DNA from 3 places in the Paenibacillus sp. NPDC058177 genome. Region 1 is predicted to be linked to each of the others. Evidence: predicted binding sites of a transcription regulator. Region 1 holds the regulator's gene; each other region holds the start of a gene.

Evidence for each region. Region 1 encodes LexA, which represses DNA repair genes until DNA is damaged. Its sites were predicted from a motif close to CGAACATATGTTCG; they were not measured.
Region 2: the regulator LexA is predicted to act here: its motif matches at 3,652-3,665, upstream of ACFVU8_RS09930 (YhjD family protein).
Region 3: the regulator LexA is predicted to act here: its motif matches at 1,644-1,657, upstream of recA (recombinase RecA).

What each region holds. Positions count from the first base shown of each region.
Region 1 covers NZ_JBHVVB010000001.1:743,970-754,112, reverse strand. The annotation lists gene ACFVU8_RS03565 (TIGR01457 family HAD-type hydrolase) at 1-374, opposite strand, end outside; gene rnz (ribonuclease Z) at 599-1,537, opposite strand; gene metH (methionine synthase) at 1,669-5,130, opposite strand; gene ACFVU8_RS03550 (FixH family protein) at 5,219-5,647, opposite strand; gene ACFVU8_RS03545 (HAD family hydrolase) at 6,118-6,903, opposite strand; gene ACFVU8_RS03540 (DUF502 domain-containing protein) at 6,946-7,464, opposite strand; gene ACFVU8_RS03535 (DUF896 domain-containing protein) at 7,546-7,719, opposite strand; gene ACFVU8_RS03530 (LysM peptidoglycan-binding domain-containing protein) at 7,830-8,243, opposite strand; gene lexA (transcriptional repressor LexA) at 8,572-9,198, shown strand; gene ACFVU8_RS03520 (L,D-transpeptidase) at 9,362-9,700, shown strand; gene ACFVU8_RS03515 (sporulation protein YjcZ) at 9,780-9,881, opposite strand.
Region 2 covers NZ_JBHVVB010000001.1:2,063,504-2,073,646, reverse strand. The annotation lists gene ACFVU8_RS09955 (AAA family ATPase) at 1-429, shown strand, start outside; gene ACFVU8_RS09950 (YkvI family membrane protein) at 416-1,534, opposite strand; gene ACFVU8_RS09945 (xanthine phosphoribosyltransferase) at 1,775-2,347, shown strand; gene ACFVU8_RS09940 (hypothetical protein) at 2,452-2,769, shown strand; gene ACFVU8_RS09935 (hypothetical protein) at 2,883-3,101, shown strand; gene ACFVU8_RS09930 (YhjD family protein) at 3,180-3,626, opposite strand; tRNA gene ACFVU8_RS09925 (tRNA-Leu) at 3,808-3,891, shown strand; gene ACFVU8_RS09920 (helix-turn-helix domain-containing protein) at 3,995-5,605, shown strand; gene ACFVU8_RS09915 (ABC transporter substrate-binding protein) at 5,720-6,802, shown strand; gene ACFVU8_RS09910 (MFS transporter) at 6,907-8,121, opposite strand; gene ACFVU8_RS09905 (helix-turn-helix domain-containing protein) at 8,244-9,050, shown strand; partial or broken gene ACFVU8_RS09900 (LysR family transcriptional regulator) at 9,147-9,233, opposite strand; gene ACFVU8_RS09895 (GNAT family N-acetyltransferase) at 9,367-9,849, shown strand; gene ACFVU8_RS09890 (helix-turn-helix domain-containing protein) at 9,974-10,143, shown strand, end outside.
Region 3 covers NZ_JBHVVB010000001.1:540,435-550,577, reverse strand. The annotation lists gene ACFVU8_RS02545 (regulatory protein RecX) at 1-388, opposite strand, end outside; gene recA (recombinase RecA) at 506-1,570, opposite strand; gene ACFVU8_RS02535 (competence/damage-inducible protein A) at 1,841-3,127, opposite strand; gene pgsA (CDP-diacylglycerol--glycerol-3-phosphate 3-phosphatidyltransferase) at 3,173-3,760, opposite strand; gene ACFVU8_RS02525 (YajQ family cyclic di-GMP-binding protein) at 4,095-4,586, opposite strand; gene ACFVU8_RS02520 (hypothetical protein) at 4,782-4,943, opposite strand; gene ACFVU8_RS02515 (RodZ domain-containing protein) at 5,028-5,999, opposite strand; gene ACFVU8_RS02510 (DUF3388 domain-containing protein) at 6,026-6,793, opposite strand; gene ACFVU8_RS02505 (DUF3243 domain-containing protein) at 6,972-7,235, opposite strand; gene ymfI (elongation factor P 5-aminopentanone reductase) at 7,380-8,147, opposite strand; gene yfmH (EF-P 5-aminopentanol modification-associated protein YfmH) at 8,147-9,427, opposite strand; gene yfmF (EF-P 5-aminopentanol modification-associated protein YfmF) at 9,430-10,143, opposite strand, start outside.

The DNA.
Region 1 (10,143 bases):
GTAAAGGAACGATCGATTCCTTGAACGACATACTGGGGCGATTCTGTCACAATATTCAGACCCGCCTCTTCACAAGCTTGGTGCAAGCCTTTTTCTCCAAGTATCGCCACGGATGCCCCTGGCGATTCCTCGGCAATATAGCGGGCAGCCGCCAGCGAGGAAGTGCATACTTCATCAGCCTTGGCTTCAATTCCCATACCTCGCAAATGTGTCGCTACGTCCTCCGCTGTACGCGAAGAATTATTGGTCACGAACAAGAAGGGGATATTCGCTTTTCTTAAGCCAGCAATCAAGGTATCCGCGCCCGCAATCATCGTATGACCATGATACAAGGTTCCATCGAGATCAATTAGCAATCCTGAGATTTTATTCATAGCTTCTCCTTTGTCAATGGCAAGAACTATATTTAATGATGTGAATTAATCATACAATGAATTAAATATTCCCTTATGTTATAAGGCTTCCAGATTACTCCAATACAACTTTCACCATAAAGACTTTATATTTCAACGCACTTTGTCGACCCAAATCGAACCCGGATTGGGTTCCGGCATTTTTTGGACAAGGCTGTCAGTTCCTGCGCTTTCCCGGAAAATAATTATTTTCCGGGCGCTCTCCGAAACACTGGAAATGTGCTGAACTCTTCGGCTAGTAACGTCTCCGGGAAGACGGCTTGCGCCTCTTCCTGAAGCGGAGCCAGTTCATCAAATGAAATGTACCGGGAACTGAAATGGGTTAGAAGTAATGAACGTGCTCCGGCGTCGCGTGCAGTCTCCGCAGCCTGCCTTGCCGTACTGTGATGATACTGATGAGCCATTTCTGCCAGATCATGTGCGAAGGTGGCTTCATGAATCATCAGGTCGGCATCCAGTGAGAGGCGAAGGGCTTCCTCACAGGGTCTTGTGTCTCCAAGCACTGTTACGATGCGACCACGCTTCGGCTCGTTAACAACATCAGCAGGTTGGATGACCAACCCATCCGGTGTTGTTACGGCCTCCCCTTTCTTCAGCTTGCCGTACAGGGGACCCGGTTTAAGTCCATAGCCTAGCAGACGTTCTGTATTGAGGCTGCCGGGGCTGTCCTTTTCCGTTACACGGTATCCATAACTATCAATCCGGTGCTCAAGCAGGCCCGCCTCCACACGGAAGCTTGCGTCCTCGAACACAACTCCCCCGGTATGCTCCACGATTTCCAGCTTATAAGGGATACGGGACTGACTAACGGACAACGAGATCTCGAGATAATCTTTCAACCCCGGAGGTCCATATACAGTAAGTGGAGCAGTACCTCCTTGATAGCCGCGACTGGAGATTAATCCAGGCAATCCGAACAAATGGTCACCGTGCAAGTGAGTGATGAAGATCTTCTCCAACTTGCCGAGTCGCAGCGGAGAGCGAAGAACCTGATGTTGTGTCCCTTCTCCGCAATCAAACATCCAGAAGCTGCGCCGCTCTTCCATCAGACGCAAGGCAATCGAAGTCACGTTTCTTTGTAAGGTCGGCACCCCGGCATTGGTTCCTAAGAAGTATATTTCCATAGCTCTCCTCCTTTCTGTGCATTGTGTCTTAGCCGTTCTTCTATTATTCCAGCAAAAAACCTCCCGTAACCGGGAGGCTTCGCCGGGGAGGATTAATAATCACCCTCATTCCGGCTATCATCAAGAAGAAATTACTGCTTCTCTACGTTAAAATACTGCGCTTCAGGATGCGCGAATACCATCGCAGATACAGAAGCTTCCGGTTCCATCATGAAGCCCTCGGTCAGCTCAACGCCGATATCTTCAGGAGACATCAATTTGAACAGCGGCCCCTGATCTTCCAGATCCGGGCAGGCCGGGTACCCGAAGGAAACACGAATTCCTTGATAACGGGCGCCATGACGTTGCTTCATGGTCAGATCCGCCGGATCTGGGAAGCCCCAAGTATCCCGCATCATATGATGGACACGCTCCGCCAGACCTTCCGCCACCTCTAGAGCAACTGCCTGCAGTGCGTGGGAGCGCAGATAATCTCCTCTATCCTTCAGCTCCGTGGACATTTCGCGAACGCCGTGTCCTGCCGTCACTACAAGGAATCCTACATAATCCATAATACCGCTATCCACAGGCTTCAAGAAGTCGGCCAGACACAAGAATGGCTCAACCCCTTGGCGAGGGAAGGTAAAGGTATGCAGCACCTTGGAGGTATCCTGCGGATCGTAGATCAGAATATCATTGCCCTTAGACTGGGCCGGGAAGAAACGGTACATCGCATGTGGTGTAATCGTCCCGTTCACCATCGCCTGATGCAGAATATCATCTACGGTCGCCTTTAGATCCACTGTACGCTTGTCCCCTGCAGCGAGCAAGTTTTCCACCGAACCCTTAAGTCCAAGATGGTGACCCAGCAGCATCTGCATGTTCACATAAGGAACGATATGCCCCAGCGGATAATTGCGCAGGACATGACGCTCCAGATCCGGTGGCGTAAAGACCGGAGCATCTGGTGAGATATTCGAGCGAACCGCACGGGTCAGCTTCGGCAGTTCTGTCTTCACCGCTACAGTAGCCCCTGCTTCAGCTTCGGCACGAACCTCTTCTTCAATCTTGGCCCGCTCCTCCGGATTCATGAGCCGGTTGGCAATGTCCAGTCCATCCATGGCATCCTTGGCGTACAGCACCAGTCCATCATATTCTGGACGAATGCGAGTCTTGGTAAATTTGCGTGTCAACGCGGCACCGCCGACCATGATCGGCACATCGATACCAGCGTTCCGCAAATCCTGTGCGGTCAGCACCATTTGCTGAGCTGACTTCACCAGAAGGCCAGAGAGGCCGATAGCGTCTGCTTTTTCACGCCGGAACGCCTCAATGATGTTTTCCGGTGGTACTTTTATACCCAAATTGACGATCTGGTAACCATTGTTGGACAGGATGATCTCCACCAGGTTTTTGCCAATGTCATGCACATCCCCTTTGACGGTGGCCAGCATGATCTTTCCTTTTACCGCAGTCTCGTCCTTCTCCATAAACTGCTCCAGATGTCTAACCGAAGCCTTCATGACTTCCGCGCTTTGCAGCACCTCAGCCACGATTAGTTCATTGTTGTTAAACAATCTTCCGACCTCAGACATTCCGGCCATTAGAGGGCCGTTAATAATCTCCAGCGGCGACGCTTTAGTCAGCGCCTCGTTCAGATCGGGAATCAGACCTTCCTTCGTTCCTTCAACCACATAAGAAGCCAGACGCTCGTCCAACGAGAGATTGGAGATCTTCTCCTTTTTCTCGACTTTCTTGCCACGGAAGGCAGCGACAAAAGCAGACAGCGTATCATCGTTAGTATTGTAGATCAGTTGCTCAGCCAAGATCCGCTCAGCTTCGGGAATGGAAGCATAACGCTCCACCTTCTCGGTATTCACAATAGCGTAGTCGAGTCCAGCCTTAGTGCATTCATACAGGAACACAGAGTTCAACACCTCACGCCCTGCTTCAGGCAGACCAAATGAAACGTTACTGATCCCGAGGATCGTATGAACAGAAGGCAAGGCTTCTTTGATCATGCGAATCCCGTCAATCGTCTCCTTCGCGGAACCGATGTACTGCTCATCCCCTGTCCCAACCGGGAAGACCAGCGTATCAAAAATTATATCTTCCGATGACAGACCATACTTGTTCACGAGCAGATCATGGGAACGTTTCGCTACCGCCAGCTTGTCGACCGCCTTGATCGCCTGCCCACTCTCATCAATTGTTCCGACAACAATAGCAGCACCATATTTATGAATCAACGGTGTAACATGCTCGAATTTTTCTTCACCATCTTCAAGGTTAATGGAGTTAATGATCGCTTTACCCTGGCAATACTGCAAGGCAAGGTCAATAACCTTCGGGTCTGTGGTGTCAATCATCAGCGGAACTTTAACCTTCTTGACCACAAGCTCCAAGAATTCCTTGATATCTTCGCTCTCGTCACGGTCAGGGTCCTGTACGCAGACGTCAACTACCTGTGCACCACTCTTGACCTGAGCCCGGGCAATTTCAGAAGCTTCCTCATACTTCCCTTCCACGATCAGACGTTTGAACTTCCGCGAGCCCAGTACATTCGTACGCTCTCCAACCATGTAAGGACGGTTACCATCCTCGACATAGACTGGATCAATCCCCGACAAAGCGGGCGGATGAGTGCCGTTCAGCTCACGGGGCGGGAATTTCGACAATTCCTCAACCATAGCCCGGATATGTTCCGGTGTCGTTCCGCAGCAACCGCCCGCGATATTCAGCCAGCCCTTTTCGGCAAAAGCACCAATCTTGCGGGCAAGCGAATCCGGCGATTCATGATAATGCCCGTTCTCGTCCGGCAGACCCGCATTGGGGTAACAACTGATGGCAGATGATGAAATATCCGACAGCGTCCGGATGTGATCGCGCATGAACTCTGGTCCGGTCGCACAGTTGAGGCCAACAGAGATCGGTTTTAAATGCTCCAGTGAAATATAAAAGGCTTCGATATTCTGCCCAGCGAGCGTTGTGCCCATCGGCTCAATCGTACCCGAAATCATAACAGGTAGTGTAATACCGGTTTTCTCAAAAGCATTACGGATGCCGATACTGCCCGCTTTAACATTCAGGGTATCCTGTGAGGTCTCTAGCAGCAGCACATCGACTTCACCATCGATCAAGGCAACTGCCTGTTCCTCATAACTGTCCACCAGTTCCGCAAACGTGACACCGCCGGTTACCGACAAAGTCTTCGTTGTAGGACCCATAGCACCAACTACATAACGCGGGTGATCTGGAGTCTCATACTTTTCGACAGCATTGCGCGCCAGTTTGGCGGCTGCCAGGTTAATCTCACGTGCCCGCTGCGGAATATCATACTCCGCAAGAACGACTGATGTAGCTCCAAATGTATTGGTTTCGATGAGATCAGCACCTGCTTCCAGGTACTGCTCATGGATCGTCTGAATAACTTCTGGCCTTGTAAGCACCAACATTTCATTACAACCGTCCAGTTCTTCTCCACCAAAATCTTCTCCAGTAAGCGGGACCTGCTGGATCATGGTCCCCATTGCGCCATCAAGAATCAAAATGCGTTGCTGTAAGCTCTCTGCAAGTGTATATTTAGCCACGTTCCTATCCCCCCAGTAAAACATTAGAGTAAGTTTAGCAGAATAAAGGGAATTCGGAAAGTCTTCCTTCCGTCTCTGCCGATTCATCGCTGTTCAAGTCATGCTATCGTAATTATGGCAATGGCTTAACGGAAAGCTCCTTGCTTGGCATGGAATGCTGTGTCCGTGCGGTTACATGAGAGGTCACATTGTAAAGCCCTTCCTCGGCAAAGGTTCCTTCTGCGGTGTACTTCCCGTCTCCTGCCGAAGAGCCTTTTAGTTCCATTTTTTCAGTCTTACCCTCTTTGTTGACGATTTCAAAAAGCACTTCCCTGGCATCATCCACAGGTTTACCTTCCTTGGTTACCGTAGCTTCGAATGTAACCGGACTGCTCACTGTAACTTCAGCCGGACTCCAGTCCAGTTCTACTTTGATCGGCTCCATAGACATATCTACAGAATGACCGGCATGCCCTCCCCCACCTGTTCCGGAGGCGCAGCCTGCCAGTAGCAATGTGAATACAATACCTAATAATGAGACCGTTTTCCTCGGGTTCAACATCTGAAGCCCTCCTGATATAATGGTTATCTTATTACTAGAGTTGCTATGTAAGATGAGTTTAAGATACGAACGTAAGGCTCGGCGTCACTCCGGTGAAGTTTGGACTTTCGGTCACTGTTGTCCCCAGAATTCTTTCATTTGTACCGCTTATGGCGGTTGGAATCCGGTGACAGTTTATGCTTTCGATGCTAGCTTTCCTTCGGAAAGCTTTCAGACGAACGCCATCGCTCCTACAGTTCCAATCTTCCCTTCCGTTCCTACTCGCTTTTTGTTAATCTCTTTTATTCATCTTTTATAGCATCAAACATTGCTGCATGGAGCCCTCGGTGTAATAATTCTCTTTCTATTATACACATTATTTACATTTTTTCAGGAAGGAAAGACTGCTTCATTAACATACTAGTAATAGAAAAAGCCGCCCCATCCGTAGAAAATCTACTTCAGGAGGCGGCTCTATACAAAAAAGTTCCTTACAGAGTTTGTACCAGCGGAAGCAGCTCCGCTAGATGTCCGATTTCATAGTCCGGCGTAATCGCCGGATCTTTGTCCTTACCGGTACGGTTAATCCAGACGGTCGTAAGTCCTGTACTCAAGCCGCCGAGAATATCGGTAGTCAGCTTGTCACCGACCATGATGCCCTGCTCCGGCGCAATGTCCAGCAAGCCAAGGGCATGCTCGAAAATCGAAGTATCCGGTTTGCCTTTGCCAAAACTGCCAGAGATCACAATATGATCAAAATAAGGAATCAGTTCCGGCACCCCGTCCAGTTTCTCTTGCTGAAGGGCAGGACAACCGTTGGTTAGCAACAACAGCTTCACTTTTCCGCGTAGCTGATCCAATACCTGCAAGGTCTCTTCGTACATATAAGGACGGCTGCGGCGTTCAGATGCAAACTTGGCCGCGAGCGTCTCAGCAAGGACTTCGTCATCTACACCAAGCGATGCAAGCCCCCGGCGCCAAGACTCTTTGCGGTAGATCGGTGCCAGCTGTTCCAACTGACGGAATTCAGGCTGCTCACCAGCACTGAAGTTGGCCCAAAGCGCTTCAAACGGGTTAATCCCAATCATTTTGGTAAACGGAAAAGTCTCATAGGATTCATACAAACCTCTGGCTTCTCTACGTACAGCAGCTTCCAACTCATGGGGATCCACAGCGTCTCCTGCACCCTCACAAGCGGAAAGGAACGATTCCTCAACACTGCGTTCATCCCAAAGCAGCGTATCGTCCAAATCAAACAGTACAGCGGTAATCGGCATTTAAGTAACTCCCTCTCCCTGAAGTGAACTGCTCTCTATTGTTTACAATTGCTCTACCGGAATGTTGTTGACCTTACCGAATTCTTGCAGTCGTTCGCCCATCGCAGCCGTGTCATAACGGTTAATCAGCTTGGAGAACATCCAAGTGGTACGTTTGCCTTTATACTTAATCGTGACAGCACTACGCGAGACTGTGATTTTCTCAATATCGGTAGCAGGCAGCCAACGTTCGCGGTTGAATTTGATAGTGGATAATCTGTTCCGCTCTACCTTCAGGAAAGGACGACGGAAATACAGCATAACTGCCAGCAGCAAGTACAACCCAACGCCTAGCCAGTGCATGAAGACGCTACCTCCACTTTGATCCAGAGTGCCGATGATCCAATACAGCACACCTAGCGCAACGAGAGCAACGGGCAATACGATATTGCGACCCTTGAATACATCGCTGGTCTTTGTAGTGGAGTTCGCGGAATGAATAGCATCCTTCCCCTGTTTCTTTCTTTGCTTATTGAGTTGCTGTGAATTGCGTTGAACCATTCTTTCCCAAGAACGGGCCATGTCATTTCCCCCTAGTCATCCTGAAATATCTATGAAAAGAAACAGAGGGTTCATACGAAGCCTCTGCTCCTTGTTCAGCGCTTATTTATCTACGAATTCAATGGTATCCAGTTGGGACCGAAAATTACGGCGGATGTTACCCAGGTAAATTTCACGGAGCTTAGCGCGTTCAGCCGTTTCCTCTTCATTCAGGCCTTCGCTCTTCTGCTTGCGTGCCAGTTCATTAATTCGTGCAACCAATACATCTATATCCAAAGATTTCGCCTCCCTAATAAATTCATTCTAACTTTGCCATGAGAAAAAGAGCTTGTCAAGGTTTACCCCCTGCAAGCTCTCTGATGTTCCTATCTATGATCATGAAGTTCTTAAAATAACGGCACTGTTATAATATCTCCTGCTCGAATATGACTGTCGGTCAATTGGCTCGATCGTTTAATTCCTTCTATATATACGGCTGTCTTCATCTTGGCCGGTTTATTCTTGAGAGCAATGCTCCAGAGTGTGTCTCCAGGTGCAACAACAATCTTCTTCTCTTGCTTCGCAAGATTGACGGGACCAGCAAACACATTACCTACTACAGTAAATCCTGCAACAATCAGCAGCAAAAAAAGAGCTATCTTATAGAAGTTAAATGTTCTAGACAACGGACTTAATCCTTTCGACAGCACCTTGGTGATTTCTTGAATTCTATTTATTATTCCGGAACCTAAAGTTTGTCCTGCAGAGTTAACTTCTGTACCCTCGTCATAGATGCTATGGTATGTACTGTACTTTAACATGATTCATCATCCTCCAAACACTTGTTCTTACTTTCAAAAACAATATAACACGAACATGTGTTTTGATCAATACTATTTTCGAACAATTGTTCCCCTCTTATTAAATTGCCTTTTTGGTTGCAAAAAATGATCCTGATGTGCTTATTTCCCTTGCCGATCTTGCTCATTTCCTCAACGTACTAGTCAATTATTGAATATACCATTCTCCCTACTGTTCTCATCCTTGTTCGCTTCTCTTAAACTATTGATAACGTTAGAACTTATGTTTGTGCGAACGACAGTTCTATGTTATAATTTTCCCAAACATTACTATATGGGGTTGATTCTGATGTCAAAGATTTCGAGTCGCCAGCTGGCGATCCTGGAATTTATACGTAACGAAGTCCGCAGCAAGGGTTATCCTCCTTCCGTACGGGAAATCGGGGAAGCTGTAGGCCTCGCCTCCAGTTCCACGGTGCACGGTCATCTGGACCGTCTTGAGAAGAAAGGCCTGATCCGCAGGGATCCGACAAAGCCGCGTGCCATTGAACTGCTTGGCCAGGAAGACTCGGAGAATGTCCATCAATTTGCCCAGACGATTACTCGTGTTCCTGTTGTAGGTAAGGTTACCGCCGGGGTGCCTATCACCGCAACGGAGAACATCGAGGACTATTTCCCGCTCCCAACGCATTACGTTGGTGACAACAAAGTGTTCATGCTCTCTGTTCTTGGTGACAGTATGATCGATGCTGGTATTATGAACGGCGATTATGTCATTGTGCGCCAGCAGCAAACCGCAGATAACGGTGATATTGTTGTCGCTATGACTGAAGACGATGAAGCTACCGTCAAGACCTTTTATAAGGAACGCGATCATATTCGTCTCCAGCCAGAGAATCCGTCCTATGAGCCACTGCGCCTGAATCGGGTAAGCATTCTGGGCAAGGTCATCGGATTGTTCCGGGATGTCCACTAACTCATCAATAATGACTCTATTTAGAAGACTGTTCCGTTACGCGGAGCAGTCTTTTGTTTATTCATACTCTCACCCTTTGATAACCTTCTTATTTTCAACAACTCTTCGCATTAACGGCACCCCTACTCCGCACATATCCTGATATCAAAGGAGTGCTGATCCTATGCCCAATTACCGAATTATCGTCGATTTGACACAACGGATGCTTTATTTGCTGGACAACGATTCTGTCGTCAGAGGTTTCCCTGTTGGAATCGGAACCATGCTGACCACAACACCAGAGGGAGATTATACGATCATTAACAAACAGCCCAATCCCGGGGGCCCATTCGGGGTATTCTGGATGGGACTTTCCAAGCCGCATTATGGCATTCACGGGACGAACGATCCTTCTTCCATCGGACATCAGGTCTCGCATGGGTGTATTCGAATGTTTAATCAAGATGTGCTGACACTTGCTGCGCTGGTTCCAATTGGAACTCGGGTGACTATACGGCGTTAAGCTCCCAGTGTCAGCAGATTTGAAATGCAAAAAGCCGTCAGACATTGTCTGACGGCTTGAACATGGAGACGTAATCAAATTAAAGCCAGAAAGATTTAGTGATGATAACCAACAAGATGAAAAGAACCAAGATTGCAGCAGTAGATGTGCCCAAACCGTATCCTCCAGCATATTGACCCATGAGTAATTCCTCCTTTTTTTTATGAAGACACCAGGTTTTGCAGTAACAAAAGATCCGCCCTTGAGATAAGATGATTTTTCTTCCCGGCTAACTTATTGTCAGATTAGTTCAGTTTTCTCTTCATTAAATCCAGCAAATACTCAAGATGATCACAAGCAGAATGTAAAGCACCAAAATCGTTCCTGTAGATGTCCAAGGACTTACTACCGGTCCACAATGTTCTGCACCCATGTGAATTCCTCCTTCAGATTAATGACTACAG
Region 2 (10,143 bases), 1.3 Mb from region 1:
ATCGGCAGGACGCGGAGAATTTACGAGCAGGAGAAACAGCCGCAGGTGCTGCGGCTGGCCTCGGTCTATTTTAACAAGCTGACTGAGGGAGAGTACCTCAGAGTGGTGATGACTCTGGGGCATAAAGAGCTCAAAGCGGAGCATCGGACAGCGGGACTGCTGGATAGCGGACTGCTAAGCCGCGGAACTGCGGAGCAGCTCTATCTGGCATTGCGGCTGGCCCTGGCGGAGACGATGGCTCGGCAAGCCTGTCTCCCATTACTGTTCGACGATCTTTTTGTTAATTTTGATGAACAGAGGCTGCATGCTGCGCTCTCATTGCTTGGCGAGCTGTCGGCGACCCGACAAATCGTAATGATGACCTGTCACCGCCATGTCGCGGAAGCTGCTGGGGTGCTGATTCCTACGGCTGCTGTTATTTCCGTGTAATTCGTGAAGCTGGCTTCAGCTTGGCTAAAGAAGTCTCATCTCTGCCAGATTCGGGCTTCGGCCCTTCTGGTGGCGGGGAGATAGGGGTGCGCATCAGCTTGAATCCCCATACAAGTGCTAGACCGCCGAAAATGGGATAAAACACGGATAAGAGAGAGCTGAATCCGAATTGGCTAAATAGGTAGCAGGTTAACATGAGCAAAGCGATAATTACATCTTGGGATAAGGGCAGCCTCTGTTTTAACTGCGCGGTAACACCGTAAATATCCGCCACAAATGTGCTGAAGATTTCAAGGAAGATTAGCAGCAGGTAGATCGTTTGGACCACGGCTCCAAGTCTAAATGCGATGCTGCCCATTGGAATTTCGTACTGCATGATTCCGGGCATTTGCGAGCTCATGGCAAAATGCGCTGCCAGCAGTAAGAGACCTATTCCAGCCCCGCCCAGTATACCGCCCCGCAGCAGGGCCTTCTCGTCTTCTGTCTCCCGGGCAAGCGGTACAAGAACAGCCTGTGCCATCCCCAGGTTAAATGCTGTATACAGTAATGGAGACAGCCAGGCAGAGAACGTGCTGGTGTCCGTCTGGAGAAACAGAAAATATTCAGCGCCCGGTTGATGCATCGTATTAATCACAATAATCAGAGAAAGAGCCAGCATGAGTGGAACAACGGTGCTGTTCATGTGGAGGATACCAGAGATGCCTCGTGTCAGCAGCAGATAAGACCCTAGGATGGTGAGGATTAGTCCAGCCTGATAATGAAAACCCAGGTGCTCCTGAAAAATGGCTCCCGCACCGGCAAGCATAATGCTGTTTACGCCAATCAGAATCACCATGGTGAACAGGCTGATTATACTGCCTGTCTGCTCGCCAAAGAGGTGGCGGTTGAAATCCTCATAAGAATTCGCCCGGATCCGCCGGGCGAGCACCATCATTTTGGTGCCAAGCCAAATAAACAGTATAGTGGAGCACAGGATCGTGATCAGTGCCCAATGACCGTAACGGGTAAAGAAGCGGAGGATTTCTTGCCCGGTGGCAAATCCGGCCCCTACGATAGTGCCAATATAAGTGAATGCGATCTGTAAGGTGCGAAGATGGGTTTTCACAGCTTTCCTCCTTGTTTTTGGGATCCTCTGTCAGGTGCTTGAATGATGTATCACAACAGAGGTGCCTTGAGAGTGGTTATTTTGGAGCGGTAATGGAGCAGCGGATTGCAGGATTGCCTTGTGTACTCTATATAGTACAGGTTATGATGAGGAACAGAAGGACATGACTTCTGACGTATTCCTTTGTGTGGAGTGCGCGGGAAGATATGGATTATATAAGTGTATTGGAGGTTCAAAGTCATGGAAGTGTTGAAAAAGCGGATTTTGGAGGAAGGTATCGTCGTTTCGGATCAGGTGCTTAAGCTGGATGCTCTATTGAATCACCAGGTAGATCCCGAGCTGACGATGGAGATGGGACGGGAGTTTGCCCGGAGATTTAGCGATAGCGGGATTACTCGTATAGTAACCGTGGAATCCTCCGGAATTGCCGTGGCATTTGCCACCGCCTTGGTTATGAATGTACCGCTCGTCTTTGCACGCCGCAAAAAAACACTGCTGGCCGATCCCGATGCGCTGTGTGAGAGAGTCCCTTCGTTTACCAAGGGAATAGTTACCGACATTATGCTTTCCCGTCAATTTGTTTCGCCAGAGGATAAGATTCTGTTTATTGATGATATCATCGCTAATGGAGATGCGGCGCGGGGATTGATCAAAATTATTCAACGTTCCGGTGCAGAATTGGTTGGCTTAGGAGTCGTTGTGGAGAAGAGCTTCCAGGCAGGAGCGCGCACCATCCGCGAACAAGGTATTCGTCTGGAATCCTTAGTCCGGATCAGTTCCCTAAATGAAGGAACAGTTGTCTTCGAAGACTAGAAGGCAGTGGAAACAAAACACAAGCCTATTTTCCAAACAACTTCTTTTCACCCTATGATTTTTCCTTTATAATAAAGCTTAGACATAGGAGAGGAGGCGTCACAATGGGGAAAGAACCGGTGACAGAGCAATTTTTTATTGATAAATTAACCGAGGCCAAGGATCACTTCGAGCGTGCGCTGGATTGCAAACATACGGAGTTTGACGATCTGTACCCCTATATGATTGAACATCCTCAGTTTTTTTGGTACAAACGCTATGTAGCTTGGTCGGAGTTGTTGACCATTACAAGCTTGTGTGAAGAACTGACCTACGCCTGGAGAGAGAAGTTTACGGCGAACCAGGTAGAGTATTTGGAGCAACGTGTGATGTCCGCTAAAGTTCTCGATTTCTGGTTTGAGAAGAATGAAGCGCTGATATAAGGAACAGACACAGGAATAACGGATTTACGAGCAGGAGACCCAGGTGAATTCTCATTTGGGTCTTTGTTTTATGAAAGGAATTCGGATAAGCTATCGTAGAAGGGGGAATGACCATGATTAGCGATGAACAGCTAGATGCCTACCGCATCTCCGGTGAGAAAGTACGTGTGGTACGCGACGGCATTGCCAGCAACGATATTAGAGGAATCGTACTGGCATGGGACGAGTCTCAAGTGATGATTCGCCGCCCTAACAGAAATGTGGTCAAGCTTGATCGAAATTACTTGATTCAGCCTGCCAAGGAACCGAGAAGAGATCCCGATAATATATAGTAATGTATAACCTAAACAGCTCCCTGGCCAATCATCCTGGCAGGGAGCTGTTCTGTGTTCCGGGGAATTCCACAGAGATTATATAGATAAAGCTAACTGTACCACATCTTCTTCTCGGGAGACCATAGAGGAGTCCGTAGCAAGGCCGAGATAGGCACGCATACGAAGCATCATCTCTCTTCGGAAACCGGGCCAGAGGATATTCATCTCTCCGATATACCCTCTGCAATTGTATTGTGCTTCTACACCACGTTGATCCTGACGCACGGTGTTGATCTTCAGATGGCGGGAAGTCAGCTCACGATTCACCTCCTGCAACATTAACGAGGCCTTCTTGGCAGCGCCGGATACAAGCTCTATATAGAGCTGAGGTGTCTTGAACAGACCGCTCTTGCTGATAACCCGACAATCGCGTTCAAATACTTTATGGATAAATGTTAGCAGCAGGTAGCTTCTCACAAGGGACAGTTCATCTTTGGTAATTTCTTCGGTTGAATTGGAGTTGTTACGCTTAGTAGTCGCCATTATAAATCACCTCATTTATAGTATGCGAACCTTTGTTCTCATTATACATCTTTTCCACTAATAAAAGCAATAATTATACAGAAAATGTTGAGTGACATCATTTTTAAAAATTAGTTGACGATGATCATATTTGCATGGTAAGATATCTCTTGTGTCCAAGAGAATGTGGACTTCATAATATGCGGTCGTGGCGGAATTGGCAGACGCGCACGGTTCAGGTCCGTGTGGTAGCAATACCGTGGAGGTTCGAGTCCTCTCGACCGCATCAAGTTAGTAATCAAAGAGCTCTTGAATTTGTCCTTGTGGCAATTCAGGGGCTTTTTGCATAATCGGAATAGTAGACATTACAAAACTAAGGGAGGGTGGAGATGACTCCGCTTCAAGAACGCGAGGAAGGACCACAGCATAAAGAACTGCTCAGCCGTGTCTGGATCAGGTTGGAAGACTGTTTCCGAGAAACGGAGCGTTCGACTTACCGTCTGTTGTATGAAACTGCTCCTGCTTATGTGCTTATTCTTGCTGCCAAGCGGCACGGCAATATCGTCATTAATGGCATGTTGTACCCGCTAACCCCTCATACCGTATATATCGTGATGCCCGGGCAGCGAGTGGAAACAACTTATGATTCAGATGGGGATCAAGTGCTGTATCGGTTTCATGTAGAAACGGATACTCCCGAAAAATATGGTGCTCAGCAGGGGCGTATATTGCCGGATCTGGCCCGGGTGAGCGTGAATGCAGACACACTGCTACTGTCTTTCTGTGAGAAAATAATTTTTCACTGGCATACGGACGATGCTGCGGACCGCTTTGTCAGTCAGGCGGGATTTCAGGAGCTCTTGCATCTGTTGTTCAAGAACCAAGGCCAACACGAGGCTGCGCTGGACCAAGTGTGTATGTATATAAATGATCATTTTCGAGAAGGGATCACGGTCGATCACTTGTCTGAGCTTGCCGGTATGAGCCGGTATTATTTCATGCGGTCATTTAAAGACCGATTCGGTCAAAGCGCTATGGATTATCTGACAGAGCTTCGTACGAATCAGGCTAAAAGTTTACTGGATGAAGGCCAATCCCTGCAAAAAGTTGCGGAAGAGGTCGGTTACAGGGATCGCCAGTATTTCAGCAGCCAGTTTAAAAAGCATGTAGGAATGTCGCCAAGTATCTATATTGCGAATCGAACCTGCAAAGTAGCAGCATATAGCTGGCCTAATGTCGGGCAACTACTTAGTTTACAGATCATTCCGTACGCTGCGCCAATTGATCAGACCTGGAGTGACGATTACCGCAAGAAATACCGTTTTGACATTAAGGTGCCTTTGGGACATGACTACAATTTTAATAGAGAAGCCTTATGGAGAGCAAGGCCAGATCGGATTGTTGCACTAGATGAAATGGTTCCCGATGAAGAGAAAAAGAAGCTTCGTCAGATAGCGCCTGTATTGTTCCTACCCTGGCACTCTTTAAGCTGGAGAGAGCATTTGAAAAGGACTGTCGAGTTTCTGGACCGGGATAAGGAAGCAGAGAGCTGGCTCGGCCGTTACGATAAGAAAGCTGAAGTCATTCGGGAGAATATTCCTTATTCGTTCAGGCAAGGTGGCCTGCTCATTCTAAATATCTTGCCAAGGGGATTTGAGGTTTGGGGAAAGCGTGCAGGTACAGTTTTGTACGACGATCTGCAGATCCATTGTGCAAGAGGCGTGGAACACATCGAATTTACTGAACAGGTTCAAGCAGGGCAGCTCGCATCATTCGATGCGGATATACTGCTTGTTAACGTAATGAAGGATGGGCAGTCGCTAATGAACTGGCAACGGCTTCAGCGGTCTAAACTTTGGCAGCGCCTGAAAGCTGTCCGGAACGGTCACGTGTATCAGACTTCGGGCCAAGCTTGGCTGGCTGAGCCGATTCTGGAGTATACGGCCAATCGGCATTATGATTTCTTGCAGGAGCTTGAACAACTATTTCGTGCACTATAGCCCGAGAAAAGTCGGCATCTTTTCATATTCCCGTTGCTGTAAGTGTGTTGTATAATGTCCTAGTCGATAATGATAATCAATATCATTATTAATTACAGTGACGGAGGGAATACGATGCATCAAACAGAGAGATCCAATGGCACAATACGGGGTGTCCATAGGGGGCAAAGCAGCTTTCGGAACATGGCAGGGCTAATGATCATACTGCTGCTGACCTTATTGGTTAGCGCTTGTGGGAATAACACGAATACGGGGGCCAATGAGAAAGCAGCAGCCTCTACCGATGCTTCTGGTTCAGCACAGGGAAATAATTCGTCGCAGACGGAAGCCGCTGAGACGTTAACGATCAAGCATGCCTACGGGGAGACTAAAGCTCCAACACACCCGAAGCGCGTCGCCGTGATTGGGCTTGAAGATATCACCCTTTCATTGGGGGTTCCAATGGTGTATGCCTATGGATTCGACGGCTATTATCTGGAAGACAAGCTCAAAGAATTGGGAATTCCACTGTCGGGAACCGCAGATATGAAGCCGAACCTGGAAGCGATTCTGGCGGCGAAACCAGATCTTATACTTCTCCAGCAATATTTTACGGATCAAAGTGGATATGACGAGCTGAGCAAAATTGCTCCGACAGTTCCTTATGCGCCAGATGATTGGAAGTCCTCGATCACCGAGATCGGAAAAATAACTGGCCTCGAAGATAAAGCACAAGCTGTGATCCAGGCCAATGAAGATAAAATCAAGCAAGCCAAGGAAACCATTGTTTCCGCAGTTGGAACTGATAAAACAGTAGTCTATATGCGTCCATCAGACAAGGACCTGCAAGTGTTCTTTCCTAGCTTTGCACCCCTGATCTACGAGAAGCTGGGGTTACACCCCGATGCCAGCGTTGAGGAATTGAAGAAGGCCGCAACGGATGATTGGGGGATTAATACCTCGCTTGAGAAGCTGCCTTCCATAACCGCAGACTATGTGTTTGCCATGTATGGTGGCTCTATCAGTACGAAGGAAGAATTCGATAAAGAAGCCGCTGCTACTACAGAGGTTGAGAAGCTGGGTCTTTGGAAGGCGATGCCGGCTGTTAAGCAAAATCACGTATTTAAGGTGTCGGCGAGAAGTTGGATGTCTAGCGGCCCAATTGCGGAAGGCAACGTTATTGATGATGTTGTAGCTGCGGTTACAGGCAGCAAGTAGTAGGACTAACTAGAGCAATAGCATCGAGAACCGCGTACAATAAAACGGCTCTCTCGATGCTATTTTTGTATCCAAGTACATGCCAAGCGGTTATTAAGATAGCCTTATCCGCGGGCATTCCCCGCAAGCTTGTTGTCAGATGGCAAGAACATAGCCAGCAGTCCCAGCAGTGGCAGGAAAGCGCATATCTGAATGACAAAAGAGACGTCTGTCAGGTCGATCAGCCAGCCCATAATGACTGAACCGAGTCCGGCCAGGCCGAATGCCAAGCCGAAGAACAAGCCGGATACAGTGCCGATTTTACCGGGTAGCAGAGCCTGTGCATACACGATGATGACCGAGAAGCCGGACATCAGGATGGCGCCGATCAGACCGCAGAGTATGATAGACCAGAATGGTGTCACATACGGCAGCAGCAGGGAAAAGGGAGCTGTACCGGCAATGGAGAACCAGATGATCTTTTTGCGTCCGAACCGGTCTGCAAGTGGTCCCCCGAGTAAGGTGCCGAGCATCCCGGCAAATTGCAGAGCAAATAATGGAATTTGCGCATCCTCAAATGGACGATGAAAGCGATCCATATAATAGAAAGAGTAGTATCCGGTCATGCTGGCTATATATACGAACTTAGAGAAGAGCAGCACAATCAGCAAACTGATCGCCAATGCGACGAAGCCGCGGGGATGCTGAACTGCAGCTGCAGCCGTTTGAACCTTCTTCGGTGCTACAAGCTGCTGCTTATACCAGCGGCTGACGGCATATTGCAGGAAGATGCCGAGGACGGCAGCGAATGCGAACATAATCAGCCCTCGTGTTCCGTAAGGCATAACCAGAAAGCCGACTGCCAGTGGAGCCAATGCCTGGCCGGTATTGCCGCCAACCTGAAAGACGGATTGGGCCATCCCGTGGCTTTTGCCAGCAGCCAGATGGGCAACGCGCGAGGATTCCGGATGGAGTACAGAGGAGCCGATACCTAGTAGCATGGCTGAAATCAGCAATCCTACAAAATGGGATGAATAGGCCATACCAATAATACCGATCAATGAGAACAGCATTCCGCCGGGTAGCAGCAGCGGCATCGGCCGTTTGTCCGTCAGACTCCCGATGAACGGCTGCAGCACGCAGGCGGTTACGTTAAGCATGAAGGCAATCCAGCCGACTTGGGCGAAGCTAAGGTCGAGCGTTTGCCGCAGTAGCGGGAAAACAGCTGGGACAGCGGACTGCATCGCGTCATTCAGCAGATGGGCCACCGTAACGCCGATCAAGGCGTACACAGAGTACGAGCGGGCCGCTGCCAGGGCAGGGCTTGAGACAGTTTTCATAACAATCATCCTTTGCTTGTTTGTCTTATTCGGTAGCTTAGCGCATTGCCGGATGATCTGTCGTCGCGATTGATGCTTTTCTTTTGAGCATTTTTTGCTATACTGAACTCGGGTGAGTGACCATGCAGATACACATGACAACTCCACGGCTGGAACTGTGGAGAATTGAGAATAGCTTTATTAACGAAAAGCATCGCCATAATAATATGTACCAGATCACCGTGCCTGTGTACGGTTCCTGCGCTTTCGACTTGGAGAATAATTCCTTCCAGCTGGAGAGAGGGGAGGCGCTGATCAAGTCCCCTAATGACAGTCATGCCTTTGAGATTAAGGACGGGGAAGGTGTGGTTGTTATCCAGCTGAAGGACTTCATGGAGATTTGGGAACTGGACCGCCCATGGGAGCCTGTTATACAACAGCGTGTGAATGGGGATGAGCTATTACGACAGCACCGAAAATGGAGTGTAGCCCTATGTTCGAATGACGGGACAGAGGCAGGCTTTATTGAAGAGACGGAATTGGAGATCATACACTATTTGTCCCGAATCCTGCGCGGGAATCACCAGAAGGATTCCAATGCTACCGTACAGAAGGGGCTTCCGGATTGCGAGGACCCGCATTTGGTTCGGGTGCTGGAGTATATGCGGGATTGCTATATGAAGCCAGTTTCAATAGAAGAGCTTGCCGGAATCGCCGGGATGAGCAGATATCATTTTATCCGTTCCTTCAAAGCATTGATAGGACGTTCTCCTTACCAGTACATGCTGAAAATCCGGATCGACGAAGCCAAGCGGCGGCTTCGCTCTACGAGACATACCGTGACCGACATCAGTCTGGATGTTGGTTTTGCGAGTCCAAGTCAGCTTTATCGTGCTTTCCAGAAGTTCATAGGCATGTCGCCTGAGCAATACAGGCAGCAACTGTTTTAAACAAGTATGTTAAACAAGTGTGTTGGGGCTGTTCTATAAGTCATGAAAATGGCTTACGGGAGCAGCCCTTTTTCTATTCCTTTAAGCAGCATGTGCCTCAAGGGCCTGAATATGCGAAGTGATGGTTGATTGGGTGTACACCAGATGCTCTGCAGCAAGGGTGTAGCTACCATATTCTATGATTTTTGTGAAAGTAACATATCATTTTTATAAATAGTTCATTTCATATATTTCAATTTTACTGATAAGTGGAAATCCCGTAAGGTGGAGAGGTGGGATGCTATTAATCTGTATAGAGCGCAGGAGGAGAGCCAGAATGATTACAACCTATGAGGAACGTTATAAGCAGGGGATTATTGATCTTGTGCTGGGTGTGCAGAATGATGAGTACAAGCTGGGAATCTCGATAGAAGAGCAAGGTGATATTTTGGATATCCCGAATTGCTACCTCAAGGCTGGAGGGGGATTCTGGATCGCTGTGGATCAGAAGGACAGAGTGATCGGTTCTATAGGACTGATGAAGAAGACGAACGAGGTGTTCATTCTGAAGAAGTTTTTCGTGTACAGCGAGTATCGTGGCAAGGAACCGGGAATTGGAAAAGCTCTTTTTGAAATCCTGATAGAGTTTGCCAAGCAACAAGGAGGGCGGACGGTTCTTCTAGATACCCCCTCCTCGGCCGATAGATCGCATCAATTTTACAGAAAGAATGGCTTCAAGGAAATCACCACAGCTGAACTGCCTGTAACCTATGAATATCCGGACAGGAATTCGTTATTGTTCCGACTGGATTTAAGCTGAATGTGTGTGATCTCTACGTCTAACTTTGATGAAAAAGATTTAATGCTTCATTATCAGGTGTATATGGCTTAAAATGATGCAGGGGCGAGTAGCCCCTCATCATGATGATAATGGAGGCTTTGTTTTGAACAACGTTAATTCGGAGTGGGCGGAGTCTCACTTTCCTTTATATACGGCTGCCCAGATTCTTTCGTTATATGGAACTTCTAATCAGCCCATGCATAAGATCCATGAGGACTTTACGGTGCTGATTGCTATCGCAGGCGGCAAGGGGGTACTGCGGCTGGATGATCA
Region 3 (10,143 bases), 200 kb from region 1:
TAAAACGTTCCTCCTGCAGCCGCTGCACCACTTCCGCAATAATAGTCTCTCCTATTTCCTTCTGCCGTAAACGGCGGGCCATTTCCTGCGCAGTTCGCGGCTTGCGCTCCAGATAGCGGAGACCTTCTACATAAGCACGCTGGCGCTCATCCGCAACTACAATCTCCTCCAGATCAGCCTTGATAAAAGAATTGCCCGTGATCATCCGGTATTTAATCATGACATCTTCATGAACGGTCATCGTATAAGGGCCGAAATGAATGATGTAGCGGTGATCCGACTTCTTCTGCCGCTCTACCCGCGTGATTTCAAGCACCCCATCATCCGGAAAATCAGATAACGCCTGCTCCTCCTGCTCTTCCGGCTCCGAATCAAGTTGTATAACCATGTTGCTTGTCACCTCATTGCAATTATCGTATACCTTCTTCAACGTCTTATGATTATGAAAAGACACCCTGTCATGTCGTTCACAGGGCGCCTATACTTAGCGAATATTCAATTCAGACTATTCGATTTCCATCAGCAGATTTTCTTCTTCTTCCTGCTCTGCTGCAATCTCAGATTCACTTGGAGCAGCCACAATCGTCGTCAGATTGCTGGCTTCACGAATCTTGTTCTCAATTACGAGGGCGATGTCCTGATGTTCTTTCAGGAACTGCTTAGCGTTCTCCCGTCCCTGACCAAGACGTTCGCCTTCATAGGAATACCAGGCACCACTCTTGTTTACGATATCCATCTCTGTACCGATATCCACAAGACTGCCTTCCTTGGAAATCCCTTCACCGTACATAATATCAACATCCGCCTGCTTGAACGGAGGCGCTACCTTGTTCTTAACAACCTTGATTTTCGTCCGGTTACCCACAACATCGTTGCCCATCTTGATGCTCTCTACGCGACGTACATCAAGTCGAACGGATGAATAGAATTTCAGAGCCCGGCCACCAGGAGTCGTCTCAGGGTTACCGAACATAACACCAATCTTCTCACGAAGCTGGTTAATAAAGATCGCAATGGTGTTCGATTTGTTGATCGCACCAGACAGCTTCCGCAGAGCTTGAGACATTAGACGAGCCTGCAGACCTACGTGAGAATCTCCCATGTCGCCTTCAATCTCTGCCTTTGGCACCAAAGCTGCCACGGAGTCAACAACAATGATATCTACCGCTCCACTGCGGACAAGCGCTTCAGCAATTTCCAACGCCTGTTCGCCTGTATCCGGCTGCGAAAGCAGCAATTCATCTATGTTCACGCCCAGCTTGTTAGCATATCTCGGGTCAAGTGCATGCTCCGCATCAATAAATGCAGCTTGTCCCCCAAGCTTTTGTACTTCTGCAATTGCATGAAGCGCAACTGTGGTCTTACCGGAAGACTCCGGTCCGTATACTTCGATAATACGTCCCTTCGGAAATCCGCCAATCCCCAATGCGATATCCAGTGCCAAAGCTCCACTAGGTACAACTTCCACTTGCATGTGGGTGGATTCGCCTAGTTTCATTACAGAACCTTTACCGAATTGCTTTTCTATTTGACGAAGCGCCATCTCAAGCGCCGCACGACGATCTGACAATCAGACCACTTCCTTCACTGTTGTTTATAATATATATAATAACGTGTTTTGAAGACCTTGCCAAGCTTTTTTTCGAACATACATTCGTTTTTTTTGACTTTCGGCCTATCTCTCCCTTTTATTGTAAGCCCCCTTCCGGTTGCAAATAATAAGAGCTTCGCGGCCAGGAGAATCATCTTACCCTGATTCTCAAACAAAAAACCGCGGCATAGAAAGCTCTGCGCCACGGTTCTTCCGTATGTGTCAATTATACAACGTCTTCCAAAGAGATTACAAGTCGGAGCCTTCCAGCGGAGTCTCCACCTGCCGCTCCTCCAGCCTGCGCCAGAGACGATACAGCAGTGCTTTTACCGAACGCAGCCGGATATTCTCGCGTGTACCCTGCAGATTCAGCTCATACACTTCAGTCTGGCGGTTCCGCTCGGCAATTCCGATAAAGACGAGTCCCACCGGCTTGCGTTCAGAATAACCCGGTCCGGCAACGCCGGTAACCGACAGTCCGAAATCGCTGTCGGCAATCATTCTCACCTGCTCGGCCAGCACCTCAGCAACCTCACGGCTAACGGCGCCCGGAGCATTGGTGCCCTCCAGAAAATCACTCGGTACGTTCAGGAGCTTCTTCTTGATATCGTTAGAATAACAAACGATGCCACCGGCGAACATCGACGCGCTGCCGGGAATATTCGTAATGCTTTCCATCAGCAGGCCGCCAGTGCAGCTCTCCGCCGCACTCAAAGTCAGCCCTGCATCCGCCATCCAGTCCACAATCAATTGTTCCAGAGGTACGTCAATGTTCGCATACATATGTTCCGGAAGGATATCCTTGATCTGCTTTTCCAGAACATCCAGCTTCTTCAGCGCGTCATGCTCTGAAGGGGCCTTGGTGGAAATGCGGACCGTCACCTCGCCCTCCTTGGCATAGGGAGCAATCGTTGGATCCGTCTGATTGCGGATCAAATCAATCAGCTTGTCCTCCAGCAAGGATTCACCGATACCGGCAAACTTGAGCATTTTCGAGTAAATCGGCATTTCGTCCGTCAGCGCATGCTGCAGTAGCCATGGTTTGGCCTTGTCCGTGAACATTGGCTTCATCTCACGCGGAGGTCCAGGCAGAACAATATAATACTTATCCTCATGCGCCAGAGCTACGCCCACGGCCAAGCCAATCTCATTGGGAAGTGGAGTTGTGCCTTCAATAATCAAAGCTTGCTTGCGGTTGTTCTCTGTCATTACGACCTTACGTGCGTCAAAAAAGCGCTGTACATGATCCATGGCCAAAGTATCGATATGCAAACCACGACCCAGCGCCGCAGCCAGAGCGTCTTTGGTAAGATCGTCTTCGGTGGGGCCGATACCGCCGGTGAAGAGGATCAGATCCGCACGGCTCCGGGCAATTTCGATCGCTTGCTGCAGGCGGTTGCTATTGTCTCCGACTACCGTCTGAAAATAAACATCGATTCCTAGCGCAGCAAGCTCCGTTGATAAGAACTGGGCGTTGCTGTTGACGATCTGGCCGAGCAAAAGCTCAGTGCCGACTGCGATGATTTCTGCTTTCATAACGGGCTGAAGCCTCCTGATTATATAGAGTGAACCGTTCGATTATTATGCTTTATGGAGCTGTAGCAAATCCTTGTTCTTGATAAAATAATCGATCCCCGAATAGATCGTGATCAACGTTGCGGCCCAGATAGCAATATCGTCGACCGGAATGCTGATGAACTGAAACGGGAAATTGTTAAGCAGCAGCAGTGAGATGGCGACAATTTGAACAATCGTCTTGATCTTGCCCCATTTGCTGGCAGCTACTACCTTGCCTTCCAGCAGTGCAACCTGACGAAGCCCAGTGACTGCAAATTCGCGGCTAATAATGACAATGGCGATCCAGGAATCGCATCTGCCCAGCTCCACTAGCGAAATAAGCACAGCGGTAACCAGCAGCTTATCCGCGAGCGGATCAAGCAGCTTACCAAGATTAGTGACCATATTATATTTTCGGGCGATATAGCCATCTATTCCATCCGTGCTAGCTGCCAGCAAGAAAATCACCGCCGCTACCAGATGGTTAACAGAAAGCTGGAATGAGCCCCAGTGTAGCGGCTCCGGATAGAAGCTGTAATCCACCAGCAAAAAAAACATCATAATAGGGATAAGACAAATACGAGCAAGCGTGATGCGGTTGGGCAAATTCACTGAAGTTCCTCCCCTAATCAATCATCCAAATCTTGTTCTAACCATTTCTTACGCAAGTATATTATAGCCATAAAACGGCCGCAGGCAATAGCGGCAGCCCCATCTCATTTATCCCAGGAATACTGTGGGCACCATGGACAGTTGGCTGGATTCTACTCTCTCTATCTATTCAAAAAAACTGCTGCAATATCCATATGTAAATTGAGCCACAAAAGTAACCATTACCTGTCTTGTTATGATGATGCGAATCCGGGATGTTTATACCCTCTCTTCCAAAAACAGAAAGCACCCCGCAAGCTTGCGTGCTGGTACAGCACAGCGGGGCACAGGTATCTTACTTTAAATTGTTAAACTGCAAATCGAGCGGCAAATCAGCTTTGCGCAGAATTTGGATGATTTGTTGCAGATCATCACGGCTCTTACCAGTTACCCGGATTTGGTCACCCTGGATTTGGCTCTTCACCTTCAGCTTGGAATCACGAATCAGAATATTGATCTTCTTCGCGTTATCCTGATCAATCCCCTGCTTCAGGCCCAGGCGTTGACGTACTGTCCCCAGTGACGCAGGCTCTACCTTTCCGAAATCCAGGTTCTTGAGAGTAATGCCGCGCTTCACCATCTTGGACTGCAAAATGTCGATGACAGCGTTCAGCTTATATTCATCCTCAGAGGAAATAATAAGCGCATCTTTCTCAAGTTTCAAACTGCTTTTGCTGTTTTTGAAGTCAAACCGATTATCGATCTCCTTCTCTGTCTGATGAACAGCATTGGTTAATTCCTGCATGTCCATTTTTGATACAATGTCAAACGAACTTTCCGAAGCCATTACTTCACGTCCTTTGCTTACATTTATTCTTTTATTATTATATGAGAAAGATTTGTCCAAGTCTAATTATGGAAGAAAACAATGACCCGACATGCAAAACAGCCCCACAGTGTGGAGCTTTGCCATTCCCTACAAAAACACGCCTCCCGGAGGCATCGAAGGCTCGGGAGACGCTTGATTCCCTGAGTGCAGGACCTATCTGCTGCGGGAAGGTGACCGAAACATGTCCAGAATCCCCAGCACAATATGCGCCAGTCCGAACCCGAGGATTCCATAACCCCAGGCATTTGGTGTCAGGTAATATCCCAGGAGCGTAACGATTACACCTAGCCCTGCTACAATCCAGCTGACAGTCATGATAGAATACACCTCGCTTTGGCGTGAGAACTGTAAATCCTTCTTATGTTCCCCATAAAGCCAAAGCCTATGCATTCCTGCCGTTTACTGCGTTGAAGTGGTTTCCGAATTCGTTGCACCGCTATCCGTTGTGCCGCTGTTCGCAGAACCATTACTGCCGGATGCTTCATCCAGCTCAAGCAAAATGCGGGACGAAGACTTACCGTCTGTCACCTGTTGACCATTGACCGTAATGATTGTTGCTGGCGAATAGCCGGATTTGATGTACATTCCTGTGCTATCAAGTGTAAATGTCATATTATCTCCCGCAGCAGTATTGCCGAAGGAAAGCTTCTCACCCTTGGAGTTAGAGCCTTTGTAGACTTCAAGCCAGCTGACTCCGTTAGCTGCAATCTTCACCTGCACCGCACTTCCTGGAGGGGCAGATACCTTAAAGACTGTACTCTTGCCTGATTTGCGATCCTCAGTGACCGTAACAGCCTGTGGAGGCGGCGTTGGCGAAGGGGTAGGCTGCAATGTAGGCTCTGGCGTAGGTTCCACGCTGGTAGTGCCCTCGGTGGCCGTAGGCTTGGCTGTATTGCCCGCTGCTGGCGGTGGAGTCTGAGCCGTCGCCGGGTCCTGCTGAGCATCCGTTACCTTAGTCGGATCCACCTGATTGCTTTCGCCTTTATTCAGATTAGATGCGTACATATAGATGACAACAATAATCAGGACTGGAAAAGTCCACATTAATAGCGTCGGCAACCACTTGGCGTTGCGTTCCGTCTCAGGTCTGCGGCTGCGCTTTTGAATGACCGTTTCCATTGGGGTGGTTTCCACTGGAGGTGCTGGTACATTGCCATGCTCCTCTAGCAGCTCGTCAGGGTTAACCCCCACTGCTTCCGCATAGGTTTTGATGAACGCCCGGACATAAAAACTTCCAGGGAGCACCTTATAATCCCCCGCCTCGATGGCTTCCAAATATTTTTTTCTGATCTTCGTAACTTCCTGGACATCGTCAAGACTCATACCTTTTTGCAGGCGCGCCTCCTTCAATTGCCGGCCCAGTTCCGACATACCATCACCTCCTTGTTCTCTCATGTTTATAGGTCCTCATTGTAGCTTCCGGTGAATGTCTCGTACAAAATCTCCTCAGTAGGAGAATTTCGCAGTTCAATAATGATATCAAAATCATCAAAGCTGTACTCCGATTCACGCACAAAAATATCCGGATGCTCAATAACCTTCGTACTCGGCATGCTCATCACGTTCTGCAGCAGATTGTAATGCTTCTCATTGGAACGGATCGTACTGACGATACCGTCAATAATAAACACATTATGAGGGTTCATCTCATCCTCTGCAAGTTGGCTGCGCACGGTCTGCCGTAATAGTGTCGAGGACACAAAGGTCCATCTCTTCATCGCACAGACGCTCCCAGCAATAATGGACTCCGTCTTGCCTACACGAGGCATCCCACGCAGTCCTATTACCTGATTGCCTTCACGCTTAAACAGCTCTCCGAGAAAATCCACCAGAAGCCCCAGCTCATCCCTCGTAAACCTGAACGTCTTGCGGTCATCCGAATCCCGATCTATATATCGTCCATGCCGAACAGCCAGCTTGTCCACGAGCCGTGGAGGACGCAAAGCCGTAACGGTAATATTATCAACCTTCTTGAGCATCTCGCCCATCAGCATTATCTTCTCTTCATCGTTCGTCTCGAGCAGCATCCCCCGAGTCTTGCCTTCTACACCGTTAATCGTAATAATGTTGACTTCCAGCATCCCGAGCATAGAAGCGATATCACCGAGCAGACCAGGTCTGTTCTTATGTATCTTATATTCCATATACCACTGTTTATGTTCCACTTGTACACCTCATAGATTCCTTTTCCCTGCACCTGTCCAGACGTCAAAAAAACCTCTGAATCGACAAGGTGCTGCATTACACGGGTCATGTTAATGATATATAAAAAAAAAATGAAAGGCAAGGTCAGTACTGTAATAATTACAGAAAAGCTCCCCGAGGGGAGCTTTTTCCGCGAGCTTATGCGTGTTTTTTCGCCAGTCTGACCATGAGTTTAGCAATTGTTTGCTTCTCTTCGTCATTGCCGACATCCCACAGCTCTTTGATCGCCCGGTTCGAAGAGTTCGCTGGATCTACCTTGTTGTCGAGGAATTCCCCGATTTCAAAAGCCAGCTTGGAGATGGTATCTTCACTCATCCCGATCTTCTCGGCCTGAACGACCCGTTCACCCAGAAATTTTTTCCAGGTATCAAAGTTTTTGATTACCGTATTCTCTGTTGACATCTTAAATCCTCCTTCATGGTTACGGTCAGTCCCTTCGTTTAACGCGAAAGAACCGCCGTCTTGCGTGAGATTTAAAATCAACAGTAATAATATGTCTCGGATGCAAAGTTCTTATGCTGGAGCTTTTCTCCAAGCCCGAGACTTTTAGGTAATCCAGCCCCCGTTCGGGCTGATAACTTGTCCTGTAATATACACGGATTCAGGTAGCGCCAGAAAATACACCAGCGAAGCGATTTCATCAGGCGCGCCAAGCCGTCCAACAGGAATCTCTTCCTCCAGCATGCGCACCTCTTCCTCCTCCAGATTGGCTAGCATCGCCGTATCCACCGCTCCTGGCGCCACAGCATTCACCGTGACACCGGAAGGCGCCAGCTCTTTGGCCAGCGCCTTGGTGAAAGCATTGATCCCGCCTTTGCTGGCCGAGTAGGCCACCTCACAGGAGGCACCGGAAATCCCCCACACGGAGGACACATTGATAATTCGTCCAAAACGCTGTGATACCATATACGGCATAAAAATTTGACTGCAGAGGAATGTCCCCTTCAAATTAACCGCCATAATCTCATCCCATTCCTCTTCGGAAAGGTCTGCCAGCATCCCGTAATGAGCTTTGCCGGCATTGTTAACGAGGATGTCTGGCTGAAGTCCGCAGCTCTCCAGTCTTTCTGCCATACGCAAAAGCTGACTGCGGTCTTTGACGTCCGCAGTCACTGTCATAACTCTTGCCCCCAGGGCCATGCAGCGGCGGGCAACGTCATTCGCCGCTTCATGAGAGTTCATATAATGAATTACAATATTCATGCCCACCGATGCAAAGCGTTCGGCAATAGCGCCGCCGATTCCCCCGCTTCCGCCGGTAATAAGCACAGTCATTTCTCCAATCGGCTTGCTGTTCTCTCCCTGAAACGGCATTAAGGGCTCACCACCAGCGAAACCGCCAGCTGTTCCCAATCTACGTGGCTGCGCAGACGTGCATTGACTTCATCCAATGTGATGGATTCATAGAGCGGAAGCACTTCAAAGAGGTCTCCACCACGGAACTCGTAGCGGGTGAATTCATGAGCAATATTTTCCGGAGAATTCAGCATACGGAGATAGCCGCCGATTTTCTTTTTGCGTGCCCGCTCAAAATCCTTCTCGGCAAATCCGGATTGCAGCAGCGGTTCAATCTCTTCCTTGATCCGCTTGAGCAGCAAATCAGGGTCCTTCGTATCGCCGCCAATAGCGGAGAATGCATATTGCGGCGAGCTGTTGAACTCATGACCAAAGCTGTCGGAGATCAATTCCTCGTCATACAGCTTCTGGTACAATGCCGTACTGCTGCCCAGCAGCAGATCCAGCATCAGCTTGGTTGTCAAATCGCGCCAAACAGCAGCTTCACCAGAAAGACCGAGTTCCTTCTCTTTGAAACCGAACAGGCACTTCGGCATGGAGACAGCCAGTTTGCTCTCTTTGCGCTTGGTGGCTACCTGCTCCGGTTCTTTTTCAAAGATGCGTTCAATATCGCCCTGTATATCATAAGATTTCCCCGCTTGATTGCTGCGGATGAGCTCGAAAACTTTCTCAGGCTCAACACCACCTACGACGAACAACAACATATTGCTCGGATGGTAAAACGAATTGTAGCACGTATACAATGTCTCTTTTGTAATGGTTGAGATAGAATCAATGGTCCCGGCGATATCAATATGAACCGGATGCTTGTCATACATGGCTTCAATGAGGCCAAAATAGACGCGCCAGTCCGGATTGTCAGCGTACATATTGATTTCCTGTCCGATGATGCCTTTTTCCTTCTCCACGTTCTCATCTGTGAAATAAGGCCGCTGCACAAAATCAACTAAAGTGCTGAGGTTAGTCTCGATATTCTCCGTTGCCGAGAACAAATAGACCGTCTGGTCAAAGCTTGTAAATGCGTTCGCGGAAGCACCGTTGGAGGCAAAGGTAGCAAAAATATCGCCTTCCGGCTCCTCGAACATTTTATGCTCCAAAAAGTGGGCAATCCCATCAGGAACCGTGGTTTCTTCCCCGCCGGCTACCCGGAAATGATTATCCACCGATCCGTATTTAGTGGCAAATGTCGCGTAGGTTTTACGGAACCCTGGCTTAGGCAGTACATACACCTGCAGTCCATTGTCCATCACCTCATGATACAATGTCTCTTGAAGCTTGTCGTAACGTAACTGTTCCACCGCTATTCCTCCTTCTGCCCTGTCAGGAAATAAATCGTGTCGAGTTGGAACGATTCCGCAGCGGCCTTAACATCGCCAGATCCGATTTGTTCCACTTGCGTCAGCAGTTCCTGCGCAGACCGATCTTTTCCGGAAAACTGGCGGTTAAAATCAAATGAAATCAGCTCAAAAGCGGAATCCTGAATCTCCGAGAGCAAATTGCGAATCATTGCTTTGGTCTGATTCAGTTCCAGATCGCTAATGTTACCGCGTTTCAGCTCGTCAAGCTGTTGGCGGATAATATCTACCGCTTTGCTGTAATTCTGAATCTCAATACCGGACTGAATCGTTCCGATCCCTTTATGTCCGTCATAACGGGAAGAAGCGTAATAAGCGAGACTCTCCTTCTCACGCACATTAACGAAGAGCTTGGAATGCGGGTAGCCGCCCAAAATCCCGTTATACATCAAGGCTGACGCATAAGTATCGTCCTTATAAGTAATTGAAGTGCGCAACCCCATATTCAGCTTGCCTTGACTGACATCCAGCTTCTCCTCTATCGTACGGACTTCACTTACGGATACCGGAGTGAAATTGGAAGAATACGCTGCGACAGCAGCATCGCTACGGCCGAAATGACGCTTAACCAGCTTCTCTACCTCTTCCGGGGTCGTATCTCCTACCACATAAAGATCCAGGATCGCTCCATCCAGCCAAGAGTTGTATGACTTATACAG